DNA from 3 places in the Paenibacillus sp. 1182 genome. Region 1 is predicted to be linked to each of the others. Evidence: predicted binding sites of a transcription regulator. Region 1 holds the regulator's gene; each other region holds the start of a gene.
What was found. Region 1 encodes Rex, which represses fermentation and respiration genes when NADH is low (regulators of the CRP and FNR family bind a similar motif). Its sites were predicted from a motif close to TTGTGAAATATTTCACAA; they were not measured.

Region 1 (8,197 bases):
CAAGACTAAAAGACGTAAATACGAATTTCATCGCATTTACGTCTTTTTCTTGAGCTTTTAATCATTTACTAGTCATTCATTCCACATCTGCTGATCCTCAACCAGCTCAGTTATTGGGCAAAGTATACTTTACCCCCGTCGCTCCCCCATCTGAAAAACGGTAAAAGGCATAGTAATGATGGCTTCCATCATCGTAAAACAGCTGCCACACATATTCGCCATTGAACACACTCGGCTGGAGGCTTACAATTTTCACACCTGGAAGCTGCTGCTGAATTAGCGCCGTCATTTTTTGCTCGTCGACTCCGTTCTTCAGCAGCTCGGTATGAACACCGCTATTATCTGCGGCAGGTACGTTAGGTTGTCCCTCCACTTTTTGAAAAGGAACCCATACCATTATATTTTCATTCTGTGCATTTTTCCCTTGAACCACCCAATAAACCTGATCCCACACAGACTTCCATGTTTGAGTCGTGCTAACCAGACCACCTGATTGCTTGGCCTTAATGATAGCGGCATTTTTCTCAGCCACCTGGTCTTGAGTAACATAGGAATAATACCAGAAAATGCTGACCAGGATCAGTATCACGGCCAAAATGGCGACCGCTATCCATTTTTTCTTATTTTTCAAACCCGTGCTTCCTCTCTAAGGGGATGTGACACCTGAATTAGCGCGACAGCAGCCCTTCAAAGGCGGCTTGTGCCTCATGTTTGATACGTTCCTCGTCCATAGTCAGGCATTCGCCGTTTTTCACAACCTGACGACCGTCTACCCACACATGAGCCACGTCCTTGGCGCTTGCAGAGTATACCGCATGGGAAATAAGATCTGTACGCGGCAAGAAATGTGCCTGATTCAGATCCAACGCGATAAAGTCAGCCTTGTTGCCTGCTGCCAACGCTCCTACTTCTTTTAAACCAATCGACTTTGCACCGTATTCTGTTGCCAGACGCAGCGCTTCACTTGCAGGAACTGCCGTAGGGTCACCGGATACACCCTTGTGAATAAGTGCTGCCAGACGCATTTCCTCGAACATATCCAGGTTATTATTGCTGGCAGGACCATCCGTTCCGAGAGAAACCGTAACCCCTGCACGCAGCAATTCAGGCACTCTTGCCACACCACTTGCCAGCTTCAAGTTGCTGCCAGGATTGTGGGAAACCGCTACACCACGTTCTGCCAGTAAAGCTATTTCTTCGTCGTTCAAATGAACGCCATGGGCAACAAGCGAAGGACGGGAGAAAAAGCCAAGCTTATCCAAGTGTGCAACCGGACGCAAACCGTAGTCGCGTACGTTTTGCTCTACTTCGGCGATCGTCTCAGACATGTGCGTATGCAGTGGCAAGTCCAGATCATGCGCAGCTTGTACGAATTTTTCAATAAACGCAGGTGGACATGTATATGGCGCGTGCGGAGACATCATCGTAGTAATACGCCCGTCTGCTTTACCGTGCCAGTTACGTGCAAAAGTCACGGCCTCTGCCAGCTTGATTCGCTGTTCTTCCTCCGAACATAGTCCAATTGCTCCACGCATCAGACTTGCACGAATACCTGACTCTTCAGCCACACGAGCCACTTCATCCATATGATCGTACATATCGAGGAAGGTTGTTGTTCCACCTTTCAGCATTTCCAGCACAGACAAGGACGTACCCCAGTACACGTCTGTAGAAGTAAACTTGGCTTCCATAGGCCACATTTTTTCTTGAAGCCATACTTGAAGTGCCAAATCATCTCCATGCCCACGCAGTAGAGACATCGCCGCATGACCATGAGTATTGATCAGACCAGGTAAAAACAATAGCCCTTTACCATCGATCGCTTCCGTCTCTTCCTCACCCGCAGGCAAGGTTTCGCCAATATAAGTAATACGACTATCCTCCACAATCATAAAACCATGGACTACCCCTGCTTCTGGTCCATTTATGGCAAAAGATCCGTTTTTAATCATCCATTTATTCACTGTCATATTGGGTTTCTTCCTTTCCGTCCTCCAAATAATAAGCGAGGCTAAGCAAATCAGTTGTAAAGTCTGTGGCATGAATCCGAATGTTGGCTGGTGCCTTGAGAGTAGTCGGTGCAAAGTTCAGGATCGCTCCAATTCCGCTCTCAATAAGCCTGTCAGCCACGTGCTGTGCTTCAAAATCAGGTACGGTAATAATCCCGATTCGAATGTGTTTTTCTTTCACAGTCGCTTCCAGTTCATCCATCGGTTGCACGACCAATGTATTGATCTTGGTTCCTACCTTATCCGGAAACGCATCAAATACCGCTACAATCTTCATATTGTCTTTTAAATAAGCGTTATAATTCGAAAGGGCTTGCCCCAGATTACCCGCTCCGACCAATACTACATTAATTTGTTGGTCGATTTTCAGGATATGGCGTATTTTCTCAATGAGATAAGAAACATCATAACCAATACCCTTCCGACCAAAATCTCCAAAATAAGCAAGATCTTTACGGATTTGGGCCGGGTTCAAATCTAGCCTCTGTCCCAACTCTTGAGAAGAGACCGTAGCCACCTCCCGTTTGTGCAGTGCATTCAGATAACGTAAATATACGGGTAACCTCCGTACGACAGCCTCTGAAATTTTATCTGATTTCATACTTGCTCCCCCTAATTGTAACGAACATACTTATGTCCGTCCGTTATGCCTCTGTCTCCGGGGCGGATTGGAGCCATTCGGCGATGCGGGGCACCATTTGCTCCGATGGCATATGCTCCATTTTTGGTCCCGGTAACGAGTACAAAAAGTGCTTTCCGTAATAGGATTCAATCACACGCGTATCATAAACGATAACGACCCCGTGGTCGTTCGCTGTACGTACCAACCGACCAAATCCCTGTTTGAAGCGAATGACCGCTTGCGGTACAGACAGCTTCATAAATGGATTCTTCTTCTGCTGCTGGAGCAGTTCGCTTTTTGCCTCCAGCAGCGGGTGATTCGGCGGTTGAAACGGCAAGCGAACAATGGCTAGACAAGTCAGAGCCTTCCCCGGAATATCGACGCCTTCCCAGAAACTGCTGGTCCCCAGCAATACAGAAGCTTTCGCTTCCTGAAACCGGCGGGTTAGCTTGCTGCGACTTCCACTGTCCACACCTTGTCCCAGCACAGTAATTTCGCTGGATGCTAAGGCCTCTTTGAGCGGCTCATACACTTGCCGGAGCATCCGATAGGACGTAAACAGAACGAGCATTCTCCCACGTGTCGCCTGAGCAGTCGCTCCTAGAGAGCTAACGAGCATATCTACAAAATGCGCATCTCCTACACTGCCCTTCACACTTGGGAAATCCCGTGGAATAACCAGCAACACCTGATCCCTGTAATTAAAGGGTGACGGGAGCTGCGAAGTCATCAGCCGCTCTTGATCTGCGGCCTCCTGTAAGCCGAGCTGATCGATCATGTACTGAAACGACTTATCTACCGACAAGGTAGCAGAAGTCAGAATAATGCTTCTTTTTTTGTCAAAAAACATTTCTTTCAACTGGCGGCTCACATCGACGGGTACCGCATAAAATTGCAATGATTTACTACGGAATTGCCCGCTCGCCTCGAGCCAGTATACGGTTGTTTCATCATCGAGTCGGATAAAAAAGCGCAAATTTTCTCGAATCCCCGCCAAATCCTTGAGCAGACCCGTGATATCTGTAATAAGGCTATCCGCCGCATAATCGTCATGTTCTTCCTTGACGTCCAGCATCAGCTTGTCGCCCTTGCGCAAAATTTCGCTCATTGTTACATATAGCTGATTTTCCAAAGCTCCCGCCTGATCCCACTTTGCAGGCTTGGCCGAAGGTTTGAGACGGGAAGAAAACTGTCCTGTTTCACCCGGTGTCGCATCACTTCGCTCCGGCAACATGCCAAACAGTTTGTCGCTTAGCAGGTCCCAAGTTTCCTTCACCTCTAACACGAGCGGATACAGCTGATCAATGGTTGAGGCCCAATCTGCCGACTTCTCGTGTCCCGATTTCGCCAACTGTTGACGAAGTGAAGGCAGTTGTCCATTCTTGCTGTCTTTGAACAGTCGCGTCAGTGTATGCACGAGTGTGAAATATTTCATATGCATACCTAGGTGTTTACCAGCTACTTCCTCCAGGTGATGGGCTTCATCTATCACCAGATGTTCATAGCTCGGCAATAACTGATGACTGGCTTTGACGTCTGTGAACAACTTAGAATGATTCGTAATAACAACATCCGCTATTCCTGCTTCATGGCGTGCACGATGATAATAACATTTGCGGAACCATGGGCAAGAACGACCAAGACAGGACTCTGAATCACTCGCCACCGTTTCCCAGAAATCCCCTCCACGGTTGCTCAGATTCAGTTCTTCATCATCACCGGTTTCTGTTAGCGTCAACCAGACGATCATCTGAGCCGCTGTAATTAAATCTTCCTTCGGTGTCGCGAAGTCTCTTCTATTTATTTTATGTTCAAACTTACGCAGACACAAATAATGTCCCCGACCCTTGAAAATAGCAGCCCGGAACGGAAACGGAATCACCTTGGTCAGCATCGGAATGTCGCGCTCGCGTAATTGCTCCTGCAGGTTGATCGTATGTGTACTCACCATAACGCGCTGTCCCTTTTTCACACTGTGATACAGCGATGGGAGCAAATAACCCAGGGACTTCCCTGTGCCTGTACCTGCTTCAATCAGCAGATGCTTGTCTTCACTCAGTGCCTGATTCACACCCTCAATCATCTGTATCTGCGCCTCGCGCTCCTCATATTGGCTCAAGGATGAACGCAAATTGTCCCGCACATCATCCATGTACTCCTCAAAGGAAACACCTGACAGTGGATTCGGGTCATCTTCTCTACGCGGAGCAGCTAGCTCCGTCCAATCTTCCACTTTTAGCGCAAGCTGACGAAAAAACTGATATCCCTCCAAATCCTGAATAGGATCAAGCTCTTTCTCTTCACGCACCCCATCAAGAAACCATCCAAGGTCACTGTCTTCCTCTGCAAACAAATCACTAAGCCGCTGTATCGTTATCAGAGGTAATGCTTGAAGCTCACCCAGACACTTTAAAAACACCTCAGCCGTAGCCAATGCGTCGCTGTCTGCTTGGTGAGGGCGATCATGTGCCAGCCCGAACTCAGAAGACACAAAACCCAACTGATACGAAGATAGTGATGGAAACATAATTTTCAGAAAATCCATTGTATCCAAGATTCTTCCGCTAAATGGCAAGTATCCGCACCGATCCAGAGCGTTTTGCAAAAAATTAAAATCAAACGCCACATTATGACCGACCAGTACAACATCGTCCAGCATAGGCACAAGCTCCATCATCATTTCTTCAAGTGCAGGTGCATCCTTCACGTCATCGTCTGTAATTCCGGTCAATCCAGTGATAAAAGGTGGAATAGATCTGCCAGGGTTCACATAAGAGCCGTAAACACGGGAAATGCTGTTATCATGATCTATAATTGCAAGTCCGACTTGAATGATGTCATCCGCGGACTGGGTGCCTGTCGTTTCAAAATCCAATACCGCAAATTTCATTCGGGCTTAATCCTTTCTTATGACACTTACAAAAATAATAACTCCGTATATTAGCATAGCAGAAGATCGCGTGTTTGGAAATTAAGACAGCCAAAAAAGACGATGCATACGCCGCCTCAGGAGGTGGGCATGCATCGTCTTACTCGGTGTCTGACAACTACATCCAGGTCATTATGGAGCTGTCGTATCGAAGCTTTTCGGTACCGGACAAACAGGCTTCCATATTGTGCAGCGGCTCGGGTAACGCAGGATCGAACTGATGTGCGAGAGCAAAACATTTTTGCGCCTCCTCTACGTCAGCCTGCTTTGCCAACAGACAGCCTAGCGCATTATAGATGACCGCTTTTAGTCCTGCCTGCTCAGTCAGGTCCAGCACCTTCTGAAAATGGTATACAGCTTCTGCTGGATCATCTAGTTGAAAATAGGCCATTCCCATATACATGCGACTCTGCCAACTGTTCGGAAAATGCTGTAGTACCTGCTCAAATTGTTGGATCGCCTCAGGGTACATAAGTAATCGATAATACCCTTGCCCCCGACTAAAAGCCGGCAGCTCTTTTTCAGGCAGCTCCGTGTCAGACATATCGGTCTCCGCGGAAAAGCCGGCCGCACGCAGGCACACCATTTTTTCCTCAAAGGCCAGCCACTCATCCATAATTCCGTCACTCATTCTCCGCAGCAGACTCCAGTGCTGTAGCAGCTCCTGCCTGCGGGAGCCCTGGGCTGATGGGTAATGCTTCACGATATCATCTAACATGCTGTTCATTTCTGCGAATACATGCTGGAACATGTGCATCCCGCCCTTATGAAAGATGGATTAATACACTCACATTTTTCGCTTAAAAGACGGGTTTCATCCGCACTCCCATTCATTACATGATCGTCGCATGTACTTCTTTGTTCATCGTTTGGGCTGGTTTATTATGTTCATCAACAAATACCACTGTTGGTTTGTATGTTTTGGCCTCTTCATTTGACATGGAAGCATAGGAAATAATAATGACTGTATCACCAGGCTGCACCAAACGAGCTGCCGCACCGTTGAGACAGATCACACCGCTCCCACGCGGTCCGGGGATAACATAGGTTTCCAGTCGAGCTCCATTGTTATTGTTTACAATTTGAACCTTTTCATTCTCCAACAGATCCGATGTCTCCATGAGATCTTCATCTATAGTGATACTCCCCACATAGTTCAGGTTAGCTTCCGTAACCGTAGCGCGGTGAATTTTGGATTTCATCATAGTTCTAAACATGGGAAAGCACCTCCGCCTTCTGTATTCTTATATTGTCAATCAGTCGGGTACTGCCAAATTTCACAGCTAGCGCTACGATGATGTCTTCCTGAACATCACATAGCCGCTGCTCGGGAAGAAGGGGCTCCAGACCGGGAAAAGTTAAAATTTCAATGTAATCAATGTCTGCTAAAGGAGAGGAAGTAATGGTGGACTCCACCATTTGATGTAACTGACGAATCGTAATTGTGTTTGTTACAATATCTTCGCTCACTTCTTGCACCTTACGCAGTGACTGGGACAGCACCAATGCCTGCTCGCGCTGTTCTGCACTTAAATACACGTTACGGGAGCTGAGGGCCAAACCATCCGCCTCTCTGACGATGGGACAAGGTACGATAGTCACGTTCATATTGAGATCAGTCACCATCTGCTGGAGCACAGCAACCTGCTGTGCGTCCTTCATCCCAAAAAAGGCCAAATCAGGACCTATCATGTTAAAAAGCTTGGCTACCACCGTAGTCACACCATCAAAATGGCCGGGACGGGAAGCACCGCACAAGCGATCTGTCAAAGCGGATACACGAATTTTGGTTTGGGTTGGTTGTGGATACATTTCTGCTACAGTTGGCAAAAATACAATATCCACGCCCTCGCGCCGTGCTACCTCCAAATCACGAGCTTCATCGCGGGGATAGCTTTCCAGATCTTCATTCGGTCCAAATTGGATCGGATTTACGAAAATGCTAAGCACCACCGTATCTGCCATTTCACGCGCCTTGTGCATCAAGCTCGCATGTCCTTCATGCAGGTATCCCATCGTTGGTACAAAGCCGACTTTATGTTGCAGTAAAGAGGCAGAATCGTGTACCGTTTTTGCTCCATTGGCTCCAAGTTGCCGACGTTCGGCAATAACCTTGCGTAGTTGAGCCACTTCTCTTACGATGATCATGACTGAGATTCCACCTTTTCCTTAGCTTGTTTCTGCGCTTGTCCTTTTGCCTGTCCGTACAAGGACTCCAGGGACTCCACAACACGGTCATCCGCGCTGAATACATGCTCTGCGGCCGGGAATGCCCGCCCTTTCACATCACTTACATACTGCTCAATGCTGCTACGGATCAAGCCGCCTACATCGGCATAGGTTTTAACAAAGCGTTTGCTGAAATAAGGAGATGCGTACTGAATCAGATCGTGATAAACAAGTACTTGACCGTCACATCCACGTCCTGCACCGATTCCAATGGTTGGAATGGAAAGTTCTTTAGAAATCGCCGTTGCCACTTCCTCAGTCACCAATTCCAAGACAATACCAAAGGCACCCGCCTGCTCTAATGCCTTGGCATCTGCCATCAACCGGCGTGCGTCTGCTTCGTCCTTACCTTGAATGCGATAGCCACCAATTTGATTAACTGATTGCGGAGTAAGCCCGATATGTCCC
Region 2 (8,197 bases), on a different contig from region 1:
TGAGCTGCTGCCCGCCTCCAGTGTGAGCGGATTTACGATTATTTCAGTGTTTTCAACGGAGCATATTGTACAGGGAGCCAATCGAATCAGCCTGATTGGTGCTTTATGTGTTCTTGCAGTGCTGGTTATGGCACTGATTCTGATCACCATCATTTCCTGGCTGATTACCAAACGCCTACAGCGGTTGAGCTATGAGCTGGGTAAGGTAGCCGCGGGCGATTTTCATGTGGTATCGAGTGTGGAGGGAAGGGACGAGATCGGGGATTTATCCCGCCGTTTCAACTATATGGTGAGTAGTATTCGCCAACTCATGGCGCAGGTCTATGAGACGAGTGAGCACAATAACAGGCTGGAATTGGCACAAAAGGATATCAAGTTAAAAATGATGGCCAGCCAAATTAATCCACACTTTCTGTTTAATGCATTAGAATCTATTCGAATGAAAGCACATCTGAATGGGGAAGCGGAAATTGCAACGACGGTGCGTTTGCTTGGCAGGCTGATGCGCCGGAATCTGGAGATTGGCAGTGGTAAAACGACGGTACTACAGGAGCTGGATATGGTGCGATCCTATTTGCAAATTCAGCAATTCAGATTTGGAAATCGCTTGATCTATGAAGTGAATTTGGAAGAAGATGCGACGGACATGTCGATTCCTCCCTTAATCATACAACCGCTGGTGGAAAATGCGGTCATTCATGGACTGGAAAATAAGGAAGAGCCGGTTACCGTGAAGGTAAATATTGCAATAGAACAAAGAGAGTTGAAAATTAAAGTAGAAGATGATGGGATTGGCATGGAAGCTGGGCAACTGACCCGTCTGCTAGCTCGGATCAGGGGGACGGATGAGCCGGAAGGGAGTAGTATTGGCCTGCGTAATGTACATCAACGTCTGACATTGATGTATGGTGAACGTTATGGATTGCATATTGAAAGCGCATTACAAGTAGGAACAACCGTATACTTTTCCATACCAAGGGAGGAAGAGTCGAATGTATAAAGCCATGATTGTAGATGACGAGCCAGCGATTCGTGAAGGATTGTCCTCCATTATTGACTGGGGGGATTGTGGCTTCCGTATTGTCGATACGGCAGGGAATGGACGCGAGGCTCTGGATAAGTTCGGAGAGCATCGGCCGGAGCTAGTCATTGTAGATATTCGTATGCCCGGGATGAGTGGACTGGAGGTTATACGTAGTATACGTGAAAAGAACGGGGAGCCGTATCATTTTCTCATATTAAGCGGATATGCAGACTTTGATTATGCACGGCAAGCCATGGGCTTCGGAGTAGATGGCTATCTACTGAAGCCAGTTGATGAGGAAGAAATGACGACAGAGTTGAAGCGGGTACGGCAAAACATTGAGGATGAGAAAGAAGTCGGCAAATGGGGAAGTCCGCCTTCTCATGAGCGTAATTGGATCGAAGCTCTATTGTTTCCGGTTCATCGAGAGTATACTCGTAATGCTGTAGAAAGCAGCGATTCTCTGCACAGAGCATCCAAGCAGGCTGAACATCAAAGCGGTAACGGAAAACATGGACAACAGCCAGCGTTACCAGCATTAGACTGGAGTAGCTATCAGATTATTCTGATAGATTTACGTATACCTGACTGGGATCGGCAAGCCCGGCAGTCGGCAGCAAAGCAGCGGCTAACAGAATTGTGCCATGAGCAGGGTAGAGGTATCGTGTTTGAGGCGGGAATATATGTGGGCCTTTTGCTTCCCGCCACGTTAAAAACGGAGAAAGATGCTGTTCAGCTACTGGCTGTTTGGCGACAGGACCTAAAGCCGTGGGCAACGGAAATTTATGCGGCTGCCGGTGATCCTGTAGCCATTCTTAACGACATTCCCAGATCTTTTGAGCAGGCACTGCGATTATTGGAGCGTACGTTTTTGTTCCGGGCAGAAAGAGTCATGCTTCCTGGAGACCTACACGAATTGGAGACAGTCGAGACTGAAATGAGTGGAGCGTCTGATAGTGCCACAGATGATCCCATACGTTATGCAGAAAAGCTGTACTATGCGCTAGATATGGCTAATAGTGAAGCTGCAACCCGTGTCATTAAGGAAATGGAAGTCCAATTTCCGCGGATTTATCGCACAGAATCCGCAATCAAGGCGGCATTCGCCCAAACATTCACACTGGCGTTGAACAAGTATGCAGCCGGACAGGATCACAGTCGAACCGTGCTGGAGGAGCACTCCAGCTTTATAACCGATGTATATGCTTATTCCACATTGGGCGAGCTGGTGGATCACTCGCTGGAGCATGTGTTGCAATGGATTGGCCAGACTGATCCTGGTGGCAAGGACATCATCATGAAACAAATGATTGACTTTATACATGGTCATTACGATGAAAATTTGCGACTGGAGTTACTGGCAGATATGTTCAATTACAATAGTGGCTATTTGGGCAAGCTGTTCAAAAGTCATACTGGCGAGGCCTTTAATGTCTACCTGGATAAGGTGAGGATTGAGCGAGCGAGGGAGCTGCTTGCACAAGGAATTAAGGTACACCAGGTGGCGGAACGCGTAGGGTATGCGAATGCAGATTATTTTCATAGTAAATTTAAAAAGTATGGTGGAATGTCACCTTCCTCCTATCGTAATCGGGTTCAAAAGAACGGAGGAACAGATGGCTGTTGATAGAATCCCTAGGTTTAACGCTATGAAGTCTCTCTTACAGATGTCGGAGGTACGACCTCCGAACGAAGAGAGGCTTTTTTTGCATGATGAAAAAAAGATAGATCAATAGGAAATGTCACATTTATTATGGGATTTAGGCTGTTTTCATCAAATCGCCATCGTTATGACACAGCTTTGACACGATGTTCACATTTTCGATTCTATTTCATTTAAATTTATTCTATATAATGGGGATAATCTGAAGCCGGATCATGACACCATGGTGAAGGTAGTTGAGTGAGTCATTTTCTAAAAGGTGACCGCTGCATATGTAAGAATGTGAATACTGTCACAAATGTAGAAGACTTCAGATTACAGACACTATAAATCAATGTTAAGAGAAGTACAGGGGGAGGAGCAACATCATGGACGTATTGGATTTGGCACGGTTGCAGTTTGCAACCACAACGATTCTTCACTTTGTTTATGTGCCGATCTCCATTGGATTGTCGTTATTGGTGGCAATTATGGAGACTATGTATGTTATTAAGAAAAATGACTTGTACAAAAAAATGGCTCAATTCTGGGGAACGTTTCTGCTGATTAACTTTGCACTGGGCGTAGTCACCGGGATTTTGCAAGAATTTCAGTTCGGGATGAACTGGTCGGACTTTTCCCGTTTTGTGGGTGATGTATTTGGTACGCCGCTGGCGATTGAAGCGCTGCTTGCATTTTTCCTGGAATCGACATTTATCGGATTATGGGTATTCGGTTGGGAAAGATTGTCCAAAACGGTCCATTTAATTTGTATGTGGTTGGTATCTATCGGTACGATGTTATCGGCATTGTGGATTCTAGCTGCTAATTCCTTCATGCAGCGTCCAGTAGGCTATGAGATTCAAAATGGACGTGCAGAAATGAAAGATTTTGCTGCTCTGCTAACGAATGAACAACTGTTATGGGAATTCCCACATACATTGTTTGCTGCTTTTGCGACAGGAGCATTTCTGATCGCGGGTATCAGTGCATGGAAGCTGATGCACAAAAAGAATCTGGACTTTTTTAAACCTTCTTTTAAATTGAGTATTATTGTTGCATTAATTAGCGCCATTGCTATTCCGTTGTTTGGTCATGGACAGGCTCAATATTTAGTGAAAACACAACCGATGAAGATGGCTGCCAGTGAGGGCTTATGGGAGAACAGTGGTGACCCCGCTCCTTGGACCGTTATCGCATGGATTGATCCTGGAAACAAGGGAAATACCTTTGAGATTAAAGTTCCTTTTGCTTTGAGTTTTCTATCCTATAGTAAATTTACCGGCTCTGTGCCTGGTATGAATGAGCTGCAAGCCCAATATGAAAAAACGTATGGTCCGGGCGATTATATCCCGCCAGTACGTACCACGTTTTGGAGCTTCCGCATTATGATTGCGGCTGGATGTGGCATGATTGCACTCGCCTTATACGGGGCTTACCTGACGTTCCGTAAAAAGCTGGAAGGTTCACATCGCTGGTTCTTCCGTCTGATGATATGGGGGATATCCCTTCCATTCATTGGGAATACTTCAGGTTGGATCATGACTGAAATAGGTCGCCAACCGTGGACGGTATTTGGTTTGCTTCAAACGAAAGATTCTGTTTCGCCTACCGTTGTGGCAGGAGAAGTGCTATTCTCGTTCATCTCATTTACTACATTGTATTTAATTTTAACAGGTGTGCTGGCGTTTCTGTTTTACCGTACGGCTCGTAAAGGTCCAGATATTGAGCCACATCAGCAAACGGTAATTCATGATCCTTTTGCTCAAGGGGGTGACACCATTGTCGCTAAATGATTTATGGTTCTTATTGATCGCTGTGCTGTTTACCGGCTTCTTTTTTCTGGAGGGCTTTGATTTTGGCGTAGGAATGGCCACAGGATTGGTGCCGCGTAACGACCAACAAAAACGTTTGATGATCAATACGATTGGTCCATTCTGGGATGCCAACGAAGTGTGGCTGATTACAGCAGCAGGTGCAATGTTTGCCGCTTTTCCGCATTTTTATGCGACTATGTTCAGCGGATATTATCTCGTATTTGTGTTTATTTTGCTAGGTTTGATCTTGCGTGGAGTTTCTTTTGAGTTCCGCGGAAAGGCTGAAGGAAAATGGTGGACAGGAACGTGGGATGCCTGCATTCTGATTGGCAGCTTTCTACCGCCGATGCTGTTCGGTATGGCTTTTGCGGCTTTGGTGAAAGGTGTACCTATTCAGCAAAACATGGATTTGAAAGCTGGATTTTCCGATGTATTCAATGGATATACCGTATGGATTGGACTGACAGTGGTCGGAATGTGCCTAATGCACGGACTGACGTTTATTTCTCTGCGGACGATTGGAGAAGTACGGGATCGTGCTCGCGTGATGGCATCCAAATTTCTTCCGGTATTGGGCATTTTACTTGCGGGCATGGTGGTATGGACTTATTTTGCAACGGATTTATTTGCGCGTCGCGGTCCCTTTATGTATGCTGCGGTAGCAGTCGGAATTGTCGCCTATGTGCTGACGTGGTACTTCCTGAAGCAGCGCCGCGAAGGATGGGCCTTCGGGATGACAGGTGCAGTGATTTTGCTGACCTTCGTTTCGTTATTCGTCGGTTTGTTCCCAAGATTTATGGTGAGCTCGATTAACAGTGCTTTTGATTTGACGATTTATAATGCAAGCTCCAGTCATTACACACTGAAAGCCATGACGATTGTTGCAGCAACGCTTTTACCCTTTGTGCTGGCTTATCAGGCGTGGAGCTATTTTGTTTTCCATAAGCGTCTCAGTGAGAAGGATCATTTGGAATACTAATGGATAAGGCATGGTTTGAATTAAAGGGCATTCGGCCAGTGATGCTGCTACTGGCTGCCCTTTCCCTGCTCCAGGGGGCCGCAGTGATTGCACAAGCAGTCTTCTTGGCAAAGGCTGTTACGATTTTGTTTGAACAAAATCCGCTGGTGATGGCTTGGCCGTCGCTGGCGTTGTTTTTCGCTGCTTTTGCAACGAGGCATACGGCGATCTGGCTGCAACGCCGGACAGCAGGCCGTTTTGCTGAAGCTTCAGGCGCTTCCTTACGGGAGCGTCTGCTTGCACGTTTGTTCGAACGGGGACCGGGTTTTGCAGCGCAGGAAGGTAGCGGCAAGTTGGTGACGCTAGCGCTGGACGGCATGGATCGTTTTCGCACGTATTTGGAGCTGTCCATTCCTCGTATGATTGACATGATGGCTGTCACTATACTTGTACTTGTGTATGTTTTCACATTGGATGTCATTTCAGGTGTGATTTTGACGACTACGATGCCGATTCTGGTAGGCTTCTTTATTTTACTCGGCTTGGCGGCGCGGAAGCAGGCAGACAAGCAGTGGCGTTCCTATCGTCTGTTATCTCATCATTTCACGGATTCGCTGCGTGGACTTCAGACACTAAGGTTTTTGGGTCGTAGCCAAGAACATGGGGAAACGGTTGGGAAGGTCAGCGACCAATACCGCACGGCAACGATGCGCACGCTGCGGGTAGCGTTTCTTTCCTCATTTGCCCTTGATTTTTTTAGTATGCTATCGGTCGCATTTGTTGCGGTAGGCTTGGGTTTGCGCCTGATTAGTGGCTCGGTGGGTTTGGAGGCAGCGCTTGCGGTGCTTATTCTGGCCCCAGAATATTTTATGCCCATACGCCAGTTGGGATCAGACTATCATGCTTCACTGGATGGTAAGGAGGCTTGGGGAGCAATCCGCTCCATTCTCAGTACAGAAGATGACGCGACCGAGCCGAATAAACAGGCAGCTAACGATAAAGGATTGGACATCACGGGACAGGACATTCTCGAGCTGTTCGATGTGTGCCTCCTTAATGAAGACGGTTCGGCTCGGCTTGAACATGTGTCTGCCAATGTTGAACCGCACATGAACATGATCGGCATCGTTGGAGCTAGTGGAGCAGGTAAAACGACGCTGCTTAGTCTGCTTGGCGGTTTTGCTGATCCCACTTCGGGCGAACTGCTCCTGAATGGATGCAGATTGGCTGGGGATGCAAAAGCTGAATGGCAACGGCATATTGCGTATATTCCACAGCATCCATACCTGTTTAGCGCTTCTCTGGCAGATAATATCCGTTTTTATGAACCGGAGGCATCCAACCAGCAGGTGGAGTGGGCGGTTGACGCGGTTGGACTGCGTGAACTGGTAGACGGTCTTCCGGGTGGAATGAATGAGCCCATTGGTGAAGCGGGTAGGACGTTGAGCGGAGGACAGGCGCAGCGGATTGCATTGGCGCGGGCGTTGCTCAGTAACCGTCCGGTCATTTTATTGGATGAGCCTACGGCGCATCTGGATATTGAGACAGAGTGGGAGCTAAAACAGACGATTTTATCGGTTTTGAAACACAAAAGAGTGTTTCTTGCCACCCACCGGCTACATTGGATGCCAGATATGGACTGTGTCTGGATGATGAATCAAGGTCGTCTGGAAGAAGTAGGTTCCCATAAACAATTGATTGCCCGTAAGGGGGCATATTACCGATTGCTGACGGGGATGTCGGAAGGAGGGAACGGACGATATGAGAGTAACGGATAATAGCAGACAAGGCTGGTTTGTGACGTATCTGAGACAATATTTTTGGGCCTTTCTGCTAGCTGCTCTTTTAGGCGCGCTGGCCATTGGATGTGCGGGCGCGTTGCTTTTTACGTCCGGTCATCTGATTACCCGTTCGGCCTTAAAACCGGAAAATATATTAATGGTGTACGTTCCAATTGTGCTTGTGCGAACATTTGGTTTTAGTAAAGCGGTTATTCAGTACCTGGAACGCTTGGTAGGACATGATGCCGCACTGCGTCTGGTGTCCCGTATGCGGGTACGCTTATATCGGGCAGTAGAACCGCAGGCGCTGATGATCCGCAGCAAATTCCGTACAGGGGATTTATTGGGGTTGCTGGCAGAGGATATTGAGCAGCTTCAAAACATCTATCTGAAGCTAGTTCTGCCTGCGCTATCGGCTTTGCTGATTTATGCAGCAGGCATCTCGGCGCTCGGACGGATGGACGGAACCTTTGCCTTGCTTATGGCGCTATATGGAGGATTTTTGCTTTTTATTGCCCCAGCTATCTCACTATGGACCTCACTCGCCAAACGGCGAATGTTCAAGCAGGAACGGAGTAAAGCCTATCAGGACCTGACGGATGCTCTGTTCGGCATGAGTGATCTGGTGCTGAGCGGACGGACTGGGCATTTCCTGAGTACCTTTACACAACGGCACAATAGGGCTGCCGTGATGGAAAATTCACTTCGCCGGGGCGAGTGGCGTTCTCATTGGATCGCACAATGCGTTGTAGGTGGCGGGGTTGTGATTATGACTGTGTGGGCGGGAGGACTGGTAGCACAGAATCGTATAGAAGCCACATGGCTGGCATCCTTTGCCCTTGTGGCTTTTCCGTTGCTGGATGCTTTCGTTCGCGCTGGAGAAGCAGTGGTGCATGCGCCGGAGTATCAGGATTCCCTTCGACGGTTGAAGGATTCGGAGAAAGATACACATACACCTGTGTCATCATCGCTTCC
Region 3 (8,197 bases), on a different contig from region 1:
TTGTCAGTTCCATGATGTCGTCGCGTTCCAACGGCGTAATGAAGGTCTTGTTCAGTTCAGTAATAATCGTGTGTGTGTAATCATCACACTTATTTTCATACTTCTTCATTTCATTTGTAAACAAAGTCACATCTTGAAGATTTGAAGTATGTTGGGCAAAATAATCGGCTGCTTGCACGATCGTATCTGCCATATTTTCCAACGTCTCGAAGAATATATCCTTTTTCTTCAATCTCATAACGATTACCCCTTTACGAAAATATCCGCAACCTGTTTCGACTGCAATAGACAACCTTTGCTATCTTATCACACTCATCAATGTTTTTGTAATGTTTGTAAAAGCAAATTTCATGATATACGTATACAGTGCCCGACATATAAGCTCATTATCCGACAATTTTTTCCTAAAAAGGTGTAATTCGTTTTCTAATTCGCTTCTATGGTTACATGTTCCTTTAGTGGCGTATCTGCAGGCACCACATGTATATAGGATGTACCTGGCGTTAACGGAATTTCAACCCCATTCTTCATAAAACGAATCGCATCACCTGGCGTATGTTGCCACTCAGCCTGTATTAACTGTCCTTGTTGAAACACCATGGCCTCTCCGCTGCCGTCCAGTTCAACACTTAATCTGCCTACATCATCCAACGTTCGATGCCTGGTGCTCATCACAATGACATTGGCTGCTGAGAGCTGTTGGTTATTATTTTGATCCACATGTGACTTTTCGTTCACAAAACGCTTATATTGTTGATCCGCTGGATCATAGGTATAAGATACCCGGTAGCTTTTAAGCAAAAACCGGATTTGTAAAGATGTTGCAGTCTCGTCCACCATAACTGGGGTTTCGCCAGATTTAAGGTAAGTATATACTGGAACGTCCGTATGCGTAGCATACCCTTTACTATCGCTTCCTTTGCGCAGTCTATTCACGTCCGTGTATAGATTATGCGGAGGACGACGATCTTTGCTTCGCCAGAAGTATGCCCCTCCATTTGAAATCTCATCTAAATGTTCCTTCCGCTGCTGCTGTAAAATCGCATAGGCATCTGTGCTTCCCCCTGCGTGTATCGGCAACGCACCATAAGTTTCGCCCAGCTCAATCAAATACGGACGAATGCTACGGACCGGACCAACCTTTACATCTCCGCCATGACTTTGGAAAAAAGCGACCAGACGGGTAATTCCGCCTTCTGCAAGAACTTCATATACCATATCTGCCTGACTAAGTCCTGCCTGCGGACGTGCTGCTGGAGCATTGTTAATCATGACAGCGAGCGGTCGCTCCAAAACTGGCTGCTCCACCGGAAGACCGGTAAGCGGAGCTGTAAATGCCGGAGTAGACTGCTCCTTCGGCGGTTCAAGCGCCTCCTTCTCTGTTTTATGCTTGGTCGGTTGAGGAACGGGTTCAGTATCTCCCGTATTGGACATAGCAGAACAAGACATCAGCGTCATGCATAACAGAGCTGAGGCCATTACACGCAACCAATGATTTCGTTGGGAAATGGGCCCGGACAAGTTCATCCCTCCACTTCGTTATTTTTCTCATTATAAGCTTTATTTCCTGTTTTTGTCTTGATTGAAGCATGACCTCTCTATAGAATACTTATCTGAAGACATTAAAATTTTAAAAATATTCAGACTTTGTGATTTTTATCACAAATAACTGTAACTGAACCTACTACAATAAAGGTGTAGCAAAGATGATCATCCCAACAAAATGAAATACAACCAACATTATAGATTAAGAAAGAGGAGTGGTTTGAATGTTTAATAGCTGGTTACGTGAGAACAAAGTCGCAATGTGGTTGCTGACTGTCGTACGGGTTTATCTAGGTTATGAATGGATGACTCACGGACTTGAAAAGCTGACAGGTGGATTCGATGCAGGCGGATTTATCTCGGGGGCCATTGCTAAAACAGGTGGAGACCATCCCGCTGTACAAGGCTGGTGGGGATCGTTCCTCGAAGCCTTTGCCCTGCCGAATGTAGGTTTGTTCAACGTCCTGATCCCGTTGGGTGAGTTCTTGGTCGGGGTTGGCCTGCTTCTCGGTACATTGACTACACTGGCTGCTTTGATGGCCATGGTTATGAACTTCTCGTTCCTGTTCTCGGGTACAGTAAGCACCAATGCAATCTACCTGCTGTTTGAAATCTTCCTCGTAGTTGCTGGCGCAAATGCCGGAAGAATTGGCTTTGACCGTTGGGTACTGCCCTTCCTGCGTGGACTGTTTGGTAAAAATAAAGATACCTTTCCAGCGGACCCTAGTCGAAAAATCGCTTAAACATCCCCCAAATAACCGTTATCCTCCGGGATAATGGTTATTTTTTGCGCTGTTATGCTCACAAGGAGGATTTTAGCTCCTCCTAACTCGGACTCTTTTATCGGATTCATTATCCTCCCCAAACGTTTACAAGTTGGATACAACATGGAATGCTCACGATACATTTACCCTATACACTACAGTTACATCAAAGAACGTAATGGAGGGTTATATCATGAAAAAAATCACCAAAGCCTATCTCATGCTCGCAGCAGTAACTTTCACAGTGCAGACTATGGGATCGGGATATACGGCATCAGCCCAAGCGGCGACGTCTACTACGACATCTCAGGCAGAAAGTGTACAACATATCTCCAAGACCTTCGAGCAGCTACTAGGCCAACCCGGCAAGCTATCTCAGGCATTCACTTATTTGCAAAAGCATATTCAATCCATTCCAGCTTCTCAAGCTACCCTCATGGTGCTTCATCTGGAAAATGCACAGAACCAGCAATTGGATTCCTATGCACAGACCCTATACCCGACCTCTGTTCAAACCAAAATAAATCAAATCTATAAACCCGGTGATTCGTTCACAAATGTAATCAGCCGTACAAGCGATGCGAACCTGAAAAAGTTGCTAACTCAAACAAGAGATGCCGGCTACAAACTTGAAACCGCAGAAGGCATGTATTACCCAATCATCAACTATGAAAAATATAAAGTATTCGGGAAGCACACCACGGTAGATATCCGCAGCTATATTGACATCATGTCGATGGAATCCGGACAGGCTGCTACCAAAGATGCCGCGCTCCGTATCGGCTATCAACAGTTAGCCGGACGAGTGCTGGCACAGGAATTGTTTTTAAACCAATATCCACATTCCAATCGTACACAAGCTATAAAAAAATTGCACGATCTGTACTTTTTCTATACTTTCTACGGCACGAACAATACGCCATTATTCGATCATGATACCGGGAAGATTCATCCGTATGCCAAAAAAGGGTATCAATGGTTCGTTCAACGTAATATGGATTCGAAGAGCACCTATATTCAAAAGCTGAAAGCATTTATGACACTGTTGGATCAAAATGGAGATCAACGTACTTCGCAGGTATCCACTTGGCTAAAAAAGAACGTGCCTTCTAATTAATCGAAGACGCAAAAAACACAAAAGAACTTCCATTCCCACACAGCATGTGGATTCGGAAGTTCTTTTTTACATTTACGTATCACTTTCTTGACCAAAAGCCCAACAATTGAGACTCAGCGAGCCAAGGACATACGACTGAAAAAGCTTATGCGCGGAGCGCTCCTGATCCGCAGCCCCCATCGCATAAAACAAAGGTGAAAAATGCTCTATTCCATAAGAAGGTACCGCTTGTTTGGCATATGGAGCCTTCTTGTCATATTGGAATAAGTGACGTAAATTCCAGTCTTGAAGCTGCTGTGCAATCCAGTCATCATATTGAACGGCCCAATCGGCTGGCTCACTCGTCTGCTTGAGTGTCCGCAAGTTGTGGACCAATCCGCCGCTACCGATAATCAAAATCCCTTGTTCTCGCAACGGCGCCAGCATCCGTCCAATCTCGTATTGCTCTTGAGGAGCGCGCCGAGAATCAATAGATAACGGTACGACCGGTATGTCCGCATCAGGATATATATGCCGCAAAACCACCCATGCTCCATGATCCAGTCCCCGGTTCCGAACCGGCTGGTGGAACAAGTTATGCTGACTGAACAGATGCTCTATCTCCTCATACAGCTTTGGATCGCCTGGTGCAGGGTAATCGATTGAGTACATTTCTTCAGGAAAGCCATAGAAATCGTGCAACGCTGCATGCTGATCATCCGCGCCAATACATTGATCGGGGCTATCCCAATGCGCGGAAAAAATGACAATTCCTTTGGGTCGGGGCAGGCTCGCGCCCAGCTTTGCAAGAAAGCTGGTATATGCGTTATTTTCTACAGCCAGTGTCGGTGAACCATGCGCAACAAAAATTGAGGGTAATGTCATCGCTGCCAACCTCCACACGCCAGTATAGTGTTACTCTTCCATTTTACTCCGGCGGAGGCGCAATTTCCAATACAATCCGTTACACACTGAAATCAGATCATCCAGTGCTGCCAATCACGTTGAATATTTTCCTGTTCATCCAGCCATTCAAGCGTCCGATCAATGAGCCGTTGCCGCTCTTTACCTGACGAGAAAGTGTGATCTCCCTGGAAAATAATCTCTTTATCACAGCGTCCCTCTGGACGCATCCAGAATATCTTTTGAAACAGAAATGCATAATCGACAGGAATAATATCATCCGAGGTTCCATGAATGACGAGCACATCCCCGTTAAATTTAACGGCCTCCTGGAACGGCTGAAATTGAGCTAACGACTCAAAGTAAGCAGGCGTAAACTTATAGCCCAAATAATCGGCATGACCAGTTTTAACAGACTCATCGTACACGCTTCGCTCCGTAATTTTGACGATGTCATTGAACGGATAGCCCACTGCTGACCAAAGGACCAGATTTTGTACTCTCTTGTCCCGTACGGCTGTGAGAAGAGCAACCGCGCCCCCCAGACTGTGACCGATCAGCGTCACCTTGGTCGGGTCAATGTCCGCACAATTGACGGCGTAATCCAATACGGTACGTGTCTGATTAATCATGGACTCGAGCCCCTGCTTGCCGTATTCACCTGTGCTCTCCCCACAACCGGCAAAATCAAAGCGCAGGACAAAATATCCCCCTTCGGCCAGTTCACGCGCAGTCTTGACGAATAATCGATCTACGCCGATACGATTGCCTACAAAACCGTGACATATAACAACGAGGGGAACTCGTCTCTGACGCTCTCCCTCATTTGTACGGTTTGGATAATGAATTGTTGCGGCCAGCTCTTCATGTTCAAAACGAATTCCAATTTGCCGTTCCATCCTGATTCCCCCTGTTTCAAGCTTCACTACACATTTATGAATTCGAACTCATATAGTAACGTGGAATATCCATCCAGGATATTTATTCACTTTAATTCCGATAAGTTTAATAAGTTTTATAGTAAAGTCAGTCTATCATCGCCCTGCTTCCTTGTCAACCTGTCAGTTCACATCGTTAAAAAAGTAAACAAATAGCGCTCCCCGATGCGATTCCGGAGAACGCTATACTACACTTATGTGAGTGAATCCACTACATTTAAAGTGACATTCGTTATTCGTAGCTGTTCCTGAACATTTGGTGGGTCTCCGTTCGTCCTTCCCACTGCAGTTTACAAGAGTCGCCGTTATGTTCATCCTCATGCCACAGGCTGCGGTAGTTCTGTGCACCTAGCTCACCTGCAAATTCTGTATCCTCAGCCACTTCGATATCGTCCACTATACGGTACGTTGGAGATGTTCCTTGAACGCTCCGGTGACTCACATTTGTAGACGAGGCCGCCCCGCTATTCCCATTCGAAGCGTTTCCCAGTCGTTTTTGGACTAAATAATCTGCCTGGTTCTCCAGTTTCATGATGCCACATCCTCTCAACGTTTATATTCAGGTTGCTCCACGTGCTCACCCTCTATCCAGTTTGAGGAGAATGCAACGGTAATATACATGCTATAGATAAAGTCTTTTGCCATCCGACGCTTCCTCACGTATACTGTCTTTGTTACGAAATGGCGGTTCCATCAGCCCGGGATACGCTCATAAAGCAGGAGGAAGCAATGAATAAAGCAGGAGGAAGCAATGAATAAAGCAAAAAATTATACGCTTATTGCATGGATTGCCTTGTCCATGTTTTTCTTGACACAGGCGATTATCGGATGGTTCGTCACCTTTACAGGCGGAGATCTCAAACCCTTTGAAGAAATCAGCCTATCCACCCTTATCATCATCGCCGCAGGAGCCATTCTACTCGTTGAAGCCCTGATGAATTTTATGGACCGTCCCGAAGATGACGAGGAGACACAACAGCCAGACCACGCCCCTGTAAAGCCCCAGATGAATCTTAAATCCATCTTGATGTATGTTGTGTTAGTTGTCGTGATTCTTGTCGCCGGACTAGCGCTGCGCAGTGTACTGCCGGTATTCAGGATCTCACCTTGGGTAAATTTAATTCTCGCCGCCATCGGCTTTATTGGACTCAAACCAATTTTTCTGCGTAAAAAACGTTCATAGCCCGCAATTTCATTATATGGAGCTGCCCCATTTTGGGTCATAGCAGCTCCTTTTCATTTCGATCAGGCAATCGACTTACAGCTGGGGTGTGCGCCAAAAAGCCGTATTCCTGGCCTGCAAGAAGCTGCATGGAGAAATACGGCTTGATATACTTTATAAACTTATTTGGAAAATAGTTGTTCTGCATTATCCAGAGCCATTTTGTGTCCCATTGCGGAATAGTCCAGCCAAGGCTGTCCGTCCAACATGTAGACATGCCCTTGCTTCACCGCTTTGAGACCTTGCCATACTGTGTTTCCTTCCAGCTGCTTGTATACCTTTTGGGCATCCGCGCCTTTACTGATGATAACAAGAATCGCATCGGCATCATAATCCGGTAAAACCTCTTGGGAAACCACCTGATAAGCCTTGTTGATCTTTTCTACACCTTTGGCTGGCTTCAAGCCCAAATCCTGATATAACAGCGGTCCTACCGGACGCTTCATCCCCATAACACGAACCTCTTTCGCCGTCACACGTACAGCCATAACCGTTCCGTCCCCAATTTTTGAATGAATCAGCTTTTTGACTCGTTCCCTCTGTGTATCATAGTCTTTTAGAAATGCGTCTGCCTGTGCTTCATGTTTGACCATAACGGCTATTTTTTTCAATTGATCTTTCCATGTGCCTTCATCCAGATCAAAAACGTCGGTCGGCGCAATTTTTTCAAACTTGGCCACATCGGTTCCCGAATATTTTTTGTCCAAGAAAATATGATCAGGTTGAAGCTCCAGTACCGCTTCCATATCCGGATCAGTGACAACACCTAGCTTATGGGTACTTTGAAGACGATCTTTTACATGCGGTAGAAAATCCTTCACATCTCCGCCAATGACCGAACCAGCCGGAGTAATGCCCAATGCCAGCAGGTTGTTCGTCAAATGAATAGACATCGAAGCAATACGCGAATCCGCACTAATAGTTGTCTGCGCACTGTCCGCCGCTTTCGTATCGGCAGTCTGTTTGTCGGCTGCTTGTCCGCAAGCAGATAGCATGATCATGCATACAACAAGAGTTGTGACTACCCATGAACGTTTAAAACCTGAACCCTCAAATTTGTGCTTTCTCATGATTACTCTCTCCTATGCTACAGAAACTCTACATTATAATGATCAATATAGAAGGCTTCTACTTAGTTATTAATTTCAGCGGCTTGTATCATTTGCATCATATGATTTCATATGTACCTATTCCTTCTGTCATTTTGTTCGGGACAACAAGAATAGAAAATACGGAGCTCCTACCACAGCAACCACCACACCTGCGGGAATCGCATTTGGCTGAAACACCGAACGCCCAATCGTGTCGGCGGTGACCAGAATGACGACCCCGACCAAACAGGCTACTGGCAGCAAATGCTGGTACATCGGCCCAACCAGGCGGCGAGCCAGATGAGGCGCAATGAGCCCGATAAAGCCAATGCCTCCGGCCATGGATACGCTGGCACTGGATAGAGCCACGGCTGCGCCCAGCAGTAATAGGCGCTGGCGCTTCACACTTGTACCGATTCCAGCCGCGGTCTCGTCGCCCAACGACAGGTTATTCAGACTGCGCGTCTGCGACAGAACGTAGGGTAATACAATGACTAACCAAGGCAGCAAAGCTGCTGCATGTATCCAGTCCCGGCCCCAAACGCTGCCAGCCAACCAACGTGCGGTAAATGCGTATGTATCCTCATCCAGCCGCAAGGACCAATACAGCGTTATAGCGCTAAGGCCCGAGGCTACAC

Region 2: JOD82_RS21220 (cytochrome ubiquinol oxidase subunit I) is a predicted target of Rex. The motif match lies at 2,968-2,985, and genes of this name have one in related genera.
Region 3: JOD82_RS22780 (DoxX family membrane protein) is a predicted target of Rex. The motif match lies at 1,648-1,665, and genes of this name have one in related genera.

The regions. Positions count from the first base shown of each region.
Region 1 covers NZ_JAFICR010000001.1:204,081-212,277, reverse strand. The annotation lists gene JOD82_RS01090 (cell wall elongation regulator TseB-like domain-containing protein) at 107-631, opposite strand; gene JOD82_RS01085 (amidohydrolase) at 669-1,970, opposite strand; gene JOD82_RS01080 (redox-sensing transcriptional repressor Rex) at 1,957-2,610, opposite strand; gene dinG (ATP-dependent DNA helicase DinG) at 2,654-5,521, opposite strand; gene JOD82_RS01070 (tetratricopeptide repeat protein) at 5,679-6,311, opposite strand; gene panD (aspartate 1-decarboxylase) at 6,394-6,777, opposite strand; gene panC (pantoate--beta-alanine ligase) at 6,770-7,708, opposite strand; gene panB (3-methyl-2-oxobutanoate hydroxymethyltransferase) at 7,705-8,197, opposite strand, start outside.
Region 2 covers NZ_JAFICR010000011.1:155,378-163,574, forward strand. The annotation lists gene JOD82_RS21210 (cache domain-containing sensor histidine kinase) at 1-1,000, shown strand, start outside; gene JOD82_RS21215 (response regulator transcription factor) at 993-2,651, shown strand; gene JOD82_RS21220 (cytochrome ubiquinol oxidase subunit I) at 3,056-4,462, shown strand; gene cydB (cytochrome d ubiquinol oxidase subunit II) at 4,449-5,462, shown strand; gene cydD (thiol reductant ABC exporter subunit CydD) at 5,462-7,219, shown strand; gene cydC (thiol reductant ABC exporter subunit CydC) at 7,203-8,197, shown strand, end outside.
Region 3 covers NZ_JAFICR010000013.1:25,082-33,278, reverse strand. The annotation lists gene JOD82_RS22790 (DUF47 domain-containing protein) at 1-238, opposite strand, end outside; gene JOD82_RS22785 (DUF3048 domain-containing protein) at 427-1,521, opposite strand; gene JOD82_RS22780 (DoxX family membrane protein) at 1,770-2,288, shown strand; gene JOD82_RS22775 (hypothetical protein) at 2,503-3,426, shown strand; gene JOD82_RS22770 (dioxygenase family protein) at 3,499-4,290, opposite strand; gene JOD82_RS22765 (alpha/beta hydrolase) at 4,383-5,207, opposite strand; gene JOD82_RS22760 (hypothetical protein) at 5,479-5,778, opposite strand; gene JOD82_RS22755 (hypothetical protein) at 5,998-6,429, shown strand; gene JOD82_RS22750 (ABC transporter substrate-binding protein) at 6,591-7,538, opposite strand; gene JOD82_RS22745 (FecCD family ABC transporter permease) at 7,668-8,197, opposite strand, start outside.